DNA from 2 places in the Mesorhizobium sp. W016 genome. Region 2 is predicted to be linked to the other one. Evidence: predicted binding sites of a transcription regulator. Region 2 holds the regulator's gene; the other holds the start of a gene.
The links. The regulator LexA, encoded in region 2, represses DNA repair genes until DNA is damaged. The targets are predictions, from matches to a motif close to TGTTCNNNNTGTGTTCNG.

Region 1 (4,423 bases), 220 kb from region 2:
CCGAGATGTTGCGCTGGCGCAGTGCGTCCTGCGTCAGATCGAGCGGGAAGCCGTACGTGTCATAGAGCTTGAACGCCGTCTCGCCATCCAGCATATCGCCGGCGTGCAGCGTATCCGTCGCCTCCGAGAGCAGGCCGAGGCCGCGCACCAGCGTCTTGCGGAACCTGGTCTCCTCGAGCTTCAGCGTCTCGGTGATCAGCTGTTCGCCGCGCAGCAGTTCGGGATAGGCCTGGCCCATCTCGCGCACCAGCGCCGGCACCAGTTTCCACATCAACGGCTCCTTGGCGCCGAGCAACTGCGCATGGCGCATGGCGCGGCGCATGATGCGGCGCAGCACATAGCCGCGGCCTTCGTTCGACGGCAGCACGCCGTCGGCAACCAGGAAGGAGGACGAGCGCAGATGGTCGGCAATGACGCGGAAGGAGGCGACCGTCTCCTTGTCCGGGCCCTGCCCGAGCGCCGATGACGCCGCATCGATCAGGTGGCGGAACAGGTCGGTCTCGAAGACGCTCTCCACCCCTTGCAGGATGGACGCCATGCGCTCCAGGCCCATGCCGGTGTCGATCGACGGCCGCGGCAGGTCGATGCGCTCATCCTTGGTGACCTGCTCATATTGCATGAACACCAGGTTCCAGAATTCAAGGAAGCGGTCGCCATCCTCCTCCGGGCTGCCGGGAGGGCCGCCCCAGATGTGCTCGCCACGGTCGATGAAGATTTCCGAGCACGGCCCGCACGGTCCGGTGTCGCCCATCGCCCAGAAATTGTCGGAGGTCGGGATGCGGATGATGCGGTCGTCGGAGAAACCGGCGATCTTCTTCCAGAAGCCGGCCGCCTCGTCATCGGTGTGATAGACGGTGACCAGCAGCTTGTCCTTGTTCAGCCCGAACTCCTTGGTAATCAGGTTCCAGGCCAGTTCGATGGCGCGCTCCTTGAAATAGTCGCCGAAGGAGAAATTGCCGAGCATTTCGAAAAAAGTCAGGTGGCGCGCGGTGTAGCCGACATTGTCGAGGTCGTTGTGCTTGCCGCCGGCGCGGACGCTTTTCTGCGCGGTGGTGGCGCGCGAATAGGACCGCTTCTCCAGGCCGGTAAAGACGTTCTTGAACTGCACCATGCCGGCATTGGTGAACATCAGCGTCGGGTCGTTGCGCGGCACCAGCGGGCTCGAGGCCACGACCTCGTGGCCCTCCTTGCGGAAATAGTCGAGGAATGTCGACCGGATCTCGTTCACGCCACTCATGACTGCTGCCTTTTCGCGAAAACCGCCGGCACGGCCGGCGGACACTGGTCTCTGCTTTTTAGAAGATTGACTTGGCCTTTTAGCGGGCACGCCCCACCCTGTCCAGAAACACGGAATTGGGCCATCCCGGCAACTGCCAAGCCGGCTTCACGCTGCCCAAAAACGAAAACCGCCGGCGCGAAGGCCGGCGGTTTGAAACGCAATACTAAAGAACTCGGTTACTTAAGCATCGGATAATAGACTGGATTTTTATGGCCGAACTCTGGCCGTGCCCTACATGGCGCCGGATTCTTCCTCGAAGCCGTCGTCGCTTTCGCCGCGCTCGGGGCCGCCATTTTCAAGAAATTTCTCGGCGATCAGCCCGGCATTCTGCCGCAGCGCAAGTTCGATCTCACGCGCCGTGTCGGGATTGTCGCGCAGGAACAGTTTGGCGTTTTCGCGACCTTGGCCGAGACGCTGCGAATTGTAGGAGAACCAGGCGCCGGACTTCTCGACCACGCCGGCCTTGACGCCGAGATCGACCAGTTCGCCGGTCTTGGAGACGCCCTCGCCATACATGATGTCGAACTCGACCACCTTGAAGGGCGGCGCCAGCTTGTTCTTGACGACCTTGACGCGGGTCTGGTTGCCGACGACCTCGTCGCGGTCCTTGACCGAGCCGATGCGGCGGATGTCGAGGCGCACCGAAGCGTAGAATTTCAGCGCGTTGCCGCCGGTCGTGGTTTCGGGCGAACCGAACATGACGCCGATCTTCATGCGGATCTGGTTGATGAAGATGACCATGGTGTTGGAGCGCGAGATCGAGGCGGTCAGCTTGCGCAGCGCCTGGCTCATCAGACGCGCCTGAAGACCGGGCAGAGAATCGCCCATCTCGCCTTCGATTTCGGCGCGCGGCGTCAGCGCCGCCACCGAATCGACGACCAGCACGTCGATGGCGCCTGAACGCACCAGCGTGTCGCATATTTCCAGCGCCTGCTCGCCGGTGTCCGGCTGCGAGATCAAGAGGTTTTCCAGATCGACGCCGAGCTTGCGGGCATAGACCGGATCGAGTGCGTGCTCGGCATCGACGAAGGCGCAGATACCGCCTTTCTTCTGGGCTTCGGCAACTGTGTGCAGCGCCAGTGTCGTCTTGCCCGAGCTTTCCGGCCCGTAGATCTCGACGATGCGGCCGCGCGGCAGGCCGCCGACGCCAAGCGCGATGTCGAGGCCCAGCGATCCGGTCGGCACGGTTTCGATCTCGACGACCTGCTCGTTGGCGCCAAGCCGCATGATCGAGCCCTTGCCGAAGGCGCGCTCGATTTGCGACAGCGCCGCGTCCAGAGCCTTTGATTTGTCCACCGCTTTGTCCTCTACAAGCCGCAAAGAATTCTGAGCCATGATACATCACCCCTTGGTCGTCAATGAAGGCCGGACAATCCGTAATCCCTGCCCATTTTGTACTACTTTTGTTCTCGTTTGGCAAGAGGGATCAAATAACTGAAAAACAATCATTATCCGGATTTGTTCTTTTTTTGTCTCGTGGTTTGGTTTTCGGACGCGTTCCGCATTGGGCCAGATGCTCCGGCTGTTTCGATGGGCCGAATCGCCGGCTCGCCTGCGAAGCTCGGTCGCACAGCCTAGCGCTTGTCTGGTTCGAATAACAAAGGTCATATCGCCGGCATGGTGAAATCAGCAAAGATACTGGCGGTGGGCGGCGCCCATATCGATCGCCGCGGCCAGGTGTCGGGCACGTACGTGCCCGCGGCGTCCAACCCCGGCACGATGCGCGAGGATGTCGGCGGCGGCGTCTTCAACGCGCTGCGCAGCCTGGTGCGGCGCGGCGTCTCGGCCTCGCTTTTGTCGGTGCGCGGCGGCGATGCCTCGGCCGAGACGGTTGCGCGCGCCATCGCCGACTCCGGCATTGCCGACCTGTCGGCGGTTTTCCTCGACCGCACGACGCCGAGCTACACGGCGCTGATCGATCGCGACGGCGAGCTGATCACCGGCTTTGCCGATATGGCGCTCTACGATTTGGCGTTCCCCAAGCAGATCCGCCGCTCCAAGGTGCGCGAGGTGGTCGCCGAGGCCGATGCGGTGCTCTGCGACGCCAATCTGCCATCAACGGCGCTGGAGCGGCTGGTGGGGCTCGCCGCCGGCAAGCCGGTGTTCGCCATCGCCATTTCGCCGGCCAAGGTGGTGCGGATGATACCAGTGCTGAAGGAACTCGCGCAGGTCTTCATGAACCGGCGCGAGGCCATGGTGCTGGCCGGCGTCGATGCCAATGCCACCGAGCGCGAGATCGTCGACGGACTGCGCTGCAGCGGCCTCACCAGTGGCGTGGTGACGGCGGGCGACGGCCCGGTGCTGGGATTCGACGAAGCCGGCGCCTTCTCTATCCTGCCGCCGGCGCCGAGAAAAGTCGCCGACGTCACCGGCGCCGGCGACGCGCTGGCCGGCGCCACCATCGCTGCCCTGCTGCGCGGCCTGCCCCTGCGCCAGGCATTGCGCGAGGGCGTTGCCGCCGCCACGCTGGCCATTGAAAGCGCCGACGCGGTTCCGGCCTTCACGATTGCGACCTTCACCGAGGCACTGGCTCTTGTGCCCGACGCGCAGGAAATGGCATGAGGGCGGCCAATTGCCATTGCCGGAGCGCGACGTCCAAGCGGACGCGCGGATCTCCGGATCGGAGACCATCATGACACCGCAAAGCGCCCGCCCCTTCATCGACCTCCACGCGCCCGTGGCCGAGGCGCTCGCCGCTGGCCGCCCCGTCGTGGCGCTGGAAAGCACCATCATCACCCATGGCATGCCTTACCCCGACAATGGCGCCATGGCCGCCAATGTCGAAAAGATAATCCTGGACAATGGCGCGGTGCCAGCGACGATCGCCGTGGTCGCCGGCCGCATCAAGATCGGGCTTTCCGACGGCGAGCGCGAGTCGCTGGCGATGACCGGCGACGCCATGAAGCTGTCGCGCGCCGATCTCGGCTTTGCGGTGGCGCAAGGCCGCACCGGCGGCACCACGGTCGCCGCCACCATGATCGCCGCTGACATGGTCGGGATAAAGGTGTTCGCCACCGGCGGCATTGGCGGCGTCCACAAGGGCGCGGAAAAGAGCTTCGACATCTCGGCCGATCTCGACGAGTTGGCGCGCACGCCGGTCATCGTCGTCTCGGCCGGCGCCAAGGCGATTCTCGACATCGAAAA
Region 2 (4,423 bases):
TCTCCATCTCCGGCCTGCACATGGCGCTGGTTGCCGGCACCATCATGGCGTTGCTGCGTGGCGCCTTTGCGCTGTTTCCCGATTTCTCTTCGCGCCGGCCGGTGAAGAAATATGCGGCCGCGGCAGCGCTTGTCTCGATCGCCGCCTATCTCGTTATTTCAGGCGTCGTGGTTGCCGCCGAGCGCAGCTTCATCATGCTGGCGGTCATGCTTGTCGCCGTGCTGTTTGATCGCGCCGCACTCACCATGCGCAATCTGGCGATCTCCGCCATTGCCGTCATCCTGGTGTCGCCGCACGAGGTGGTCGGTCCCAGCTTCCAGATGTCGTTTGCCGCCACTGCCGCCCTTGTCGGCGCCTATGCCGGCTGGGCCGATTACCGCGCCGACAAGGTGAGAACGCCGCTGGCAAAGCGCTCCTTCGTCGGCTTCCTGTCGCGAAAATTCGCGCTGGCCATGGGCGGCCTCGCCATGACCTCGATCATCGCCGGCAGTGCAACCTTGCTGTTCGCCATCTGGCATTTTCAGCGTGTGTCGCCGCTCAGCCTGATCGCCAATCTGGCCGTGATGCCGATTGTTTCGTTGATCGTCATGCCCTTTGCCGTGCTCAGCGCACTGGCGATGCCGTTCGGCGCCGACGGGCCGCTCCTCTATGTGATGGGCAAGGGTCTGATGGCGATGATCGCTATATCGGCCTGGATTTCCGAGCGCTCGCCGGTCGACGCCGTCGGGCTGATCTCCATCCGCTCGGTGCTGTTGGTGGCGGTCGCCCTCGTCATCGCCACCATGGCCACCACCTGGCTCAGGCTGGCGGCCGTGCCTTTCGCGCTGGCCGGCCTGTTGACGGTGCCGCAGGTGCTTACGCCCGACGTGCTCATATCCGAGGACGCGCATCTGGTGGCCATGCCGATAGGTGGCGGCGAACTCGCCCTCAACCGCGAACGCTCCAACGAATTCACCACGGACAATTGGAAACGGGCGCTGCGGGCCGAAACCATTATCCCGCCCGAGATTTTCGAGGCAACAGATACGCGGTTCGATCTCGATCCGCTCGATCTGCCGCCCGGGTCGCCCTTCTATTGCATGGGCGATCTCTGTATCGCCCGGCACCCTTCCGGAGCCATTGTAGCGCTTGCGAAAGACCGCAAGACGGCGCGGCCGGCCTGTGCCTTCGCGAGCCTGATCGTCATCGATGACGCCACCGCCTACAATCCGTGCCGCGACCCGCTGGTGCTGGTCGTGACGAAGAAACAGCTGGCCCGCGACGGCAGCGCCGCCGTCTTCTTCGATCCGCAATCGGCAGCTGCAGCGCCAACCATCCGCTTCGCCGTCGACAAGCCGTATCGCCCCTGGCACGAGCAACGCCGCTTCTCCCGCGAAGCGCGCGGCCTGCCGCCTTACAACCAGCGTGAAAAATACAAACCCAAGCCGGCTCAGTAGCGCCGGATCAATCCGACAAGCTTGCCCTGCACCTTCACCCTGTCCGGTCCAAAAATGCGGGTCTCGTAGGCCGGGTTGGCGGCTTCCAGGGCGATCGAGGCGCCCTTGCGGCGGAAGCGTTTCAGGGTCGCTTCCTCATCGTCGACCAACGCCACCACGATCTCGCCGGGGCTGGCTGTGTCGGCATTGCGGATGATGACCGTGTCGCCATCGAAAATGCCGGCCTCGATCATCGAATCACCCTTGACCTCGAGCGCGTAGTGTTCGCCGCCCATGATCATATCGGGCGGCACCGAGATCGAATGGGTCTGATGCTGGATGGCGTCGATCGGCACGCCGGCGGCGATGCGTCCCATAACCGGGATTGAAATCGCGGAAACGGCATCGTCATTGCCGGCCGACATCGAACGCGACGGCGAGCCCGGCTTGATCTGGCGGCCGAGACCGCCTTGGCCCATCGCGCCTTGTCCTTGGCCGCCTTGCCCTTGGCCGGTTTGACCAAGACTGCCCTGAATCACGCTCGGCGAAAACTTCCTCGCCGCATTGAGGCCTGGTGCGATCGAGTCGGGCAGCCGCAGCACTTCCAGCGCGCGCGCCCGGTTCGGCAGCCGGCGAATGAAACCGCGCTCCTCAAGCGCCGTGATCAGGCGGTGGATGCCGGACTTGGAGGCGAGGTCGAGCGCTTCCTTCATCTCGTCGAAGGACGGCGGGATTCCGCTCTCCTTCAGGCGTTCATGGATGAACATCAGAAGCTCATGTTGTTTGCGCGTCAGCATCGCGGCCCCCAAGGGTTCTGAAACCAGAATCAGAAAAAACAAACCCAGAACAAACACTATCTGTTCCAGTTGTGTTCCGCAACCTTTTAAAGTTTAATGAATGTGTTGACGTTTTGTTCAGCGTAACGTTCGGCGCTGCGAGCGCCGCCTGCGCCCCGTTGCCAGCAACGGGGTGAAACGAAGACAAAGTGCCCTGCGTCGTCGGCTACGATCGCCGCTTCCTTTTCGGACGGGGCTGCGCAGCATCCGCGCGGGGTTCTCTCTGGGCATAGACCCGCAGCGTGTAGCCGATGTGAGCGGTCATCAGAGTTTTCGCACGTTCGACGTCGCGATCGAGGGCCGCTTCCATCAGGGCGGTATGGTGTTCGATCGCCACGGCGTCGCGCAGGGCCGCCACGGCCTTCCGGTGTCCGTCCGTGCGGCCGGCGGCGGCGCGCAGCGTCGGGGCCAGACCCAGAAAGCGGTGATGGCGATGCAATTGGTCGGAAATCGTTGCATTGAAGCGCAGCAGCCAGCTGGATGTCGCGGCACTGAGCAGCGCCGCATGGAAGGCATCGTGTTTTTCGTACCACGCGTCGACCGCATCATCCGATGGATCGTCGAGAACAGACCCGCACCGTGAGAGACGATAGTGGGCGGCAACGACCGCGTCTTCCCACTCACGGTCGCCCTTCTCGATCGATTCCACCAGCAGGGGCAGTTCGACCACCAGCCGCGCACGTGCCAAATCCTCGAGCTCCGCCCGAGAGACGGGAGCGACCGCAAACCCGCGGTTGCTGATGGCGGTCACAAGCCGTTCCGCCTCCAGCCGCGACAGCGCCTCGCGCAACGGCGTCCAGCCGATGCCGTAGGTGTTGCGCAGCGTGCTCAGCTTCAACGGCGCGGCAGGCGCCAGCCGGGTCGCAAGAATATCGCGCCTGAGCAGGCGATAGGCCACTTCCGTCTTCGAGGTCTGCTCGTCATCCAGCATCGTGATCCATCAGACATAAACGCTCGGGCGGATCATTATATATCAAAGCCTTTCAATGGGTGAATTATATATAATGTTTGACAGTTCAAGGGCGACCACTCAAGATCACCGGCATGTTTGGGCGGCAGGCTCCGCCGCGCGCGTTTGTCCATGGAGGGGCGCCGGATCATGAGCACGACACCCGATCTCGCTACAATCGAAGCAATGGATGCCGCCGATCCGCTGCGCTCCATGCGTGAACGCTTTGTCTTGCCGCAAGGCGTGATTTATCTCGACGGCAATTCCCTGGGCGCCGCGTCAGCGGTCGTCTTCAGCGAACTGCAGCAGGCCGCCACGCAGGAATGGGCGCACGACCTCATTCGCGCCTGGAACACCGCCGGCTGGTTCAACATGCCGGTGGAACTCGGAGATCAGCTCGGGCGACTGATCGGCGCGGCTGATGGGCAGACGGTGGTCTGCGACACAACCTCGATCAACATCTACAAGCTGCTGCACGCAGCGCTCGGCATGCGGCCGGATCGGTCGGTCATCGTTGCCGAGGGCGACAGTTTCCCGACCGACCTCTACATGGCCGAAGGCGTCGCCTCGACCCGGCCGGGAACGCGGCTGCGGCTGGAGGGCGTCGACGCGGCCGCAATCGAGGAGCTGATCGACGACAGCGTTGCCGTCATCCTGGTCAACCACGTCAACTACAAATCCGGCCAGTTGCGCGACATGGCGGCGCTGACGCGCAAGGCACATGACGCCGGCGCGCTGATCATCTGGGATCTCTGCCACACGGCCGGCGCCTTGCCGGTCGAACTTGACCGTGCCAATGCCGATTTCGCCGTCGGCTGCACCTACAAATACCTCAATGGCGGCCCGGGCTCGCCAGCCTTCATCTACGCGGCCGAGCGCCACCATGACGATGCCCACCAGCCGCTCAGCGGCTGGTGGGGCCATGCGCGGCCCTTTGCCTTCGAGCAGGGCTTTGCCGTCGGCAGCGGCATTCGCCGCTTCCTGTGCGGAACGCAGCCGGTGCTGTCGATGCGGGCGCTCAAGGGCGCGCTCGATATCTGGAACGACGTCGATATGGCGGCGGTGCGCAGAAAAAGCATCGCGCTGACCGACCTGTTTATCCAGCTCGTCGAAGCCAGATGCGGCGCCTACCGGCTTGAACTGGAAAGTCCTCGCGACGGCAGCCAGCGCGGCAGCCAGGTGTCGTTCCTCCATCCGCATGGCTATCAGGTGATGCGCGCGCT

Region 1: recA (recombinase RecA) is a predicted target of LexA. The motif match lies at 2,673-2,690, and genes of this name have one in related genera.

What each region holds. Positions count from the first base shown of each region.
Region 1 is NZ_JBTTIF010000002.1:3,681,605-3,686,027, reverse strand. Features, by position in the region: gene alaS (alanine--tRNA ligase) at 1-1,237, opposite strand, end outside; gene recA (recombinase RecA) at 1,511-2,614, opposite strand; gene ACYG9V_RS18245 (carbohydrate kinase family protein) at 2,897-3,841, shown strand; gene ACYG9V_RS18240 (pseudouridine-5'-phosphate glycosidase) at 3,912-4,423, shown strand, end outside.
Region 2 is NZ_JBTTIF010000002.1:3,906,418-3,910,840, forward strand. Features, by position in the region: gene ACYG9V_RS19415 (ComEC/Rec2 family competence protein) at 1-1,436, shown strand, start outside; gene lexA (transcriptional repressor LexA) at 1,430-2,212, opposite strand; gene ACYG9V_RS19425 (GntR family transcriptional regulator) at 2,418-3,182, opposite strand; gene kynU (kynureninase) at 3,351-4,423, shown strand, end outside.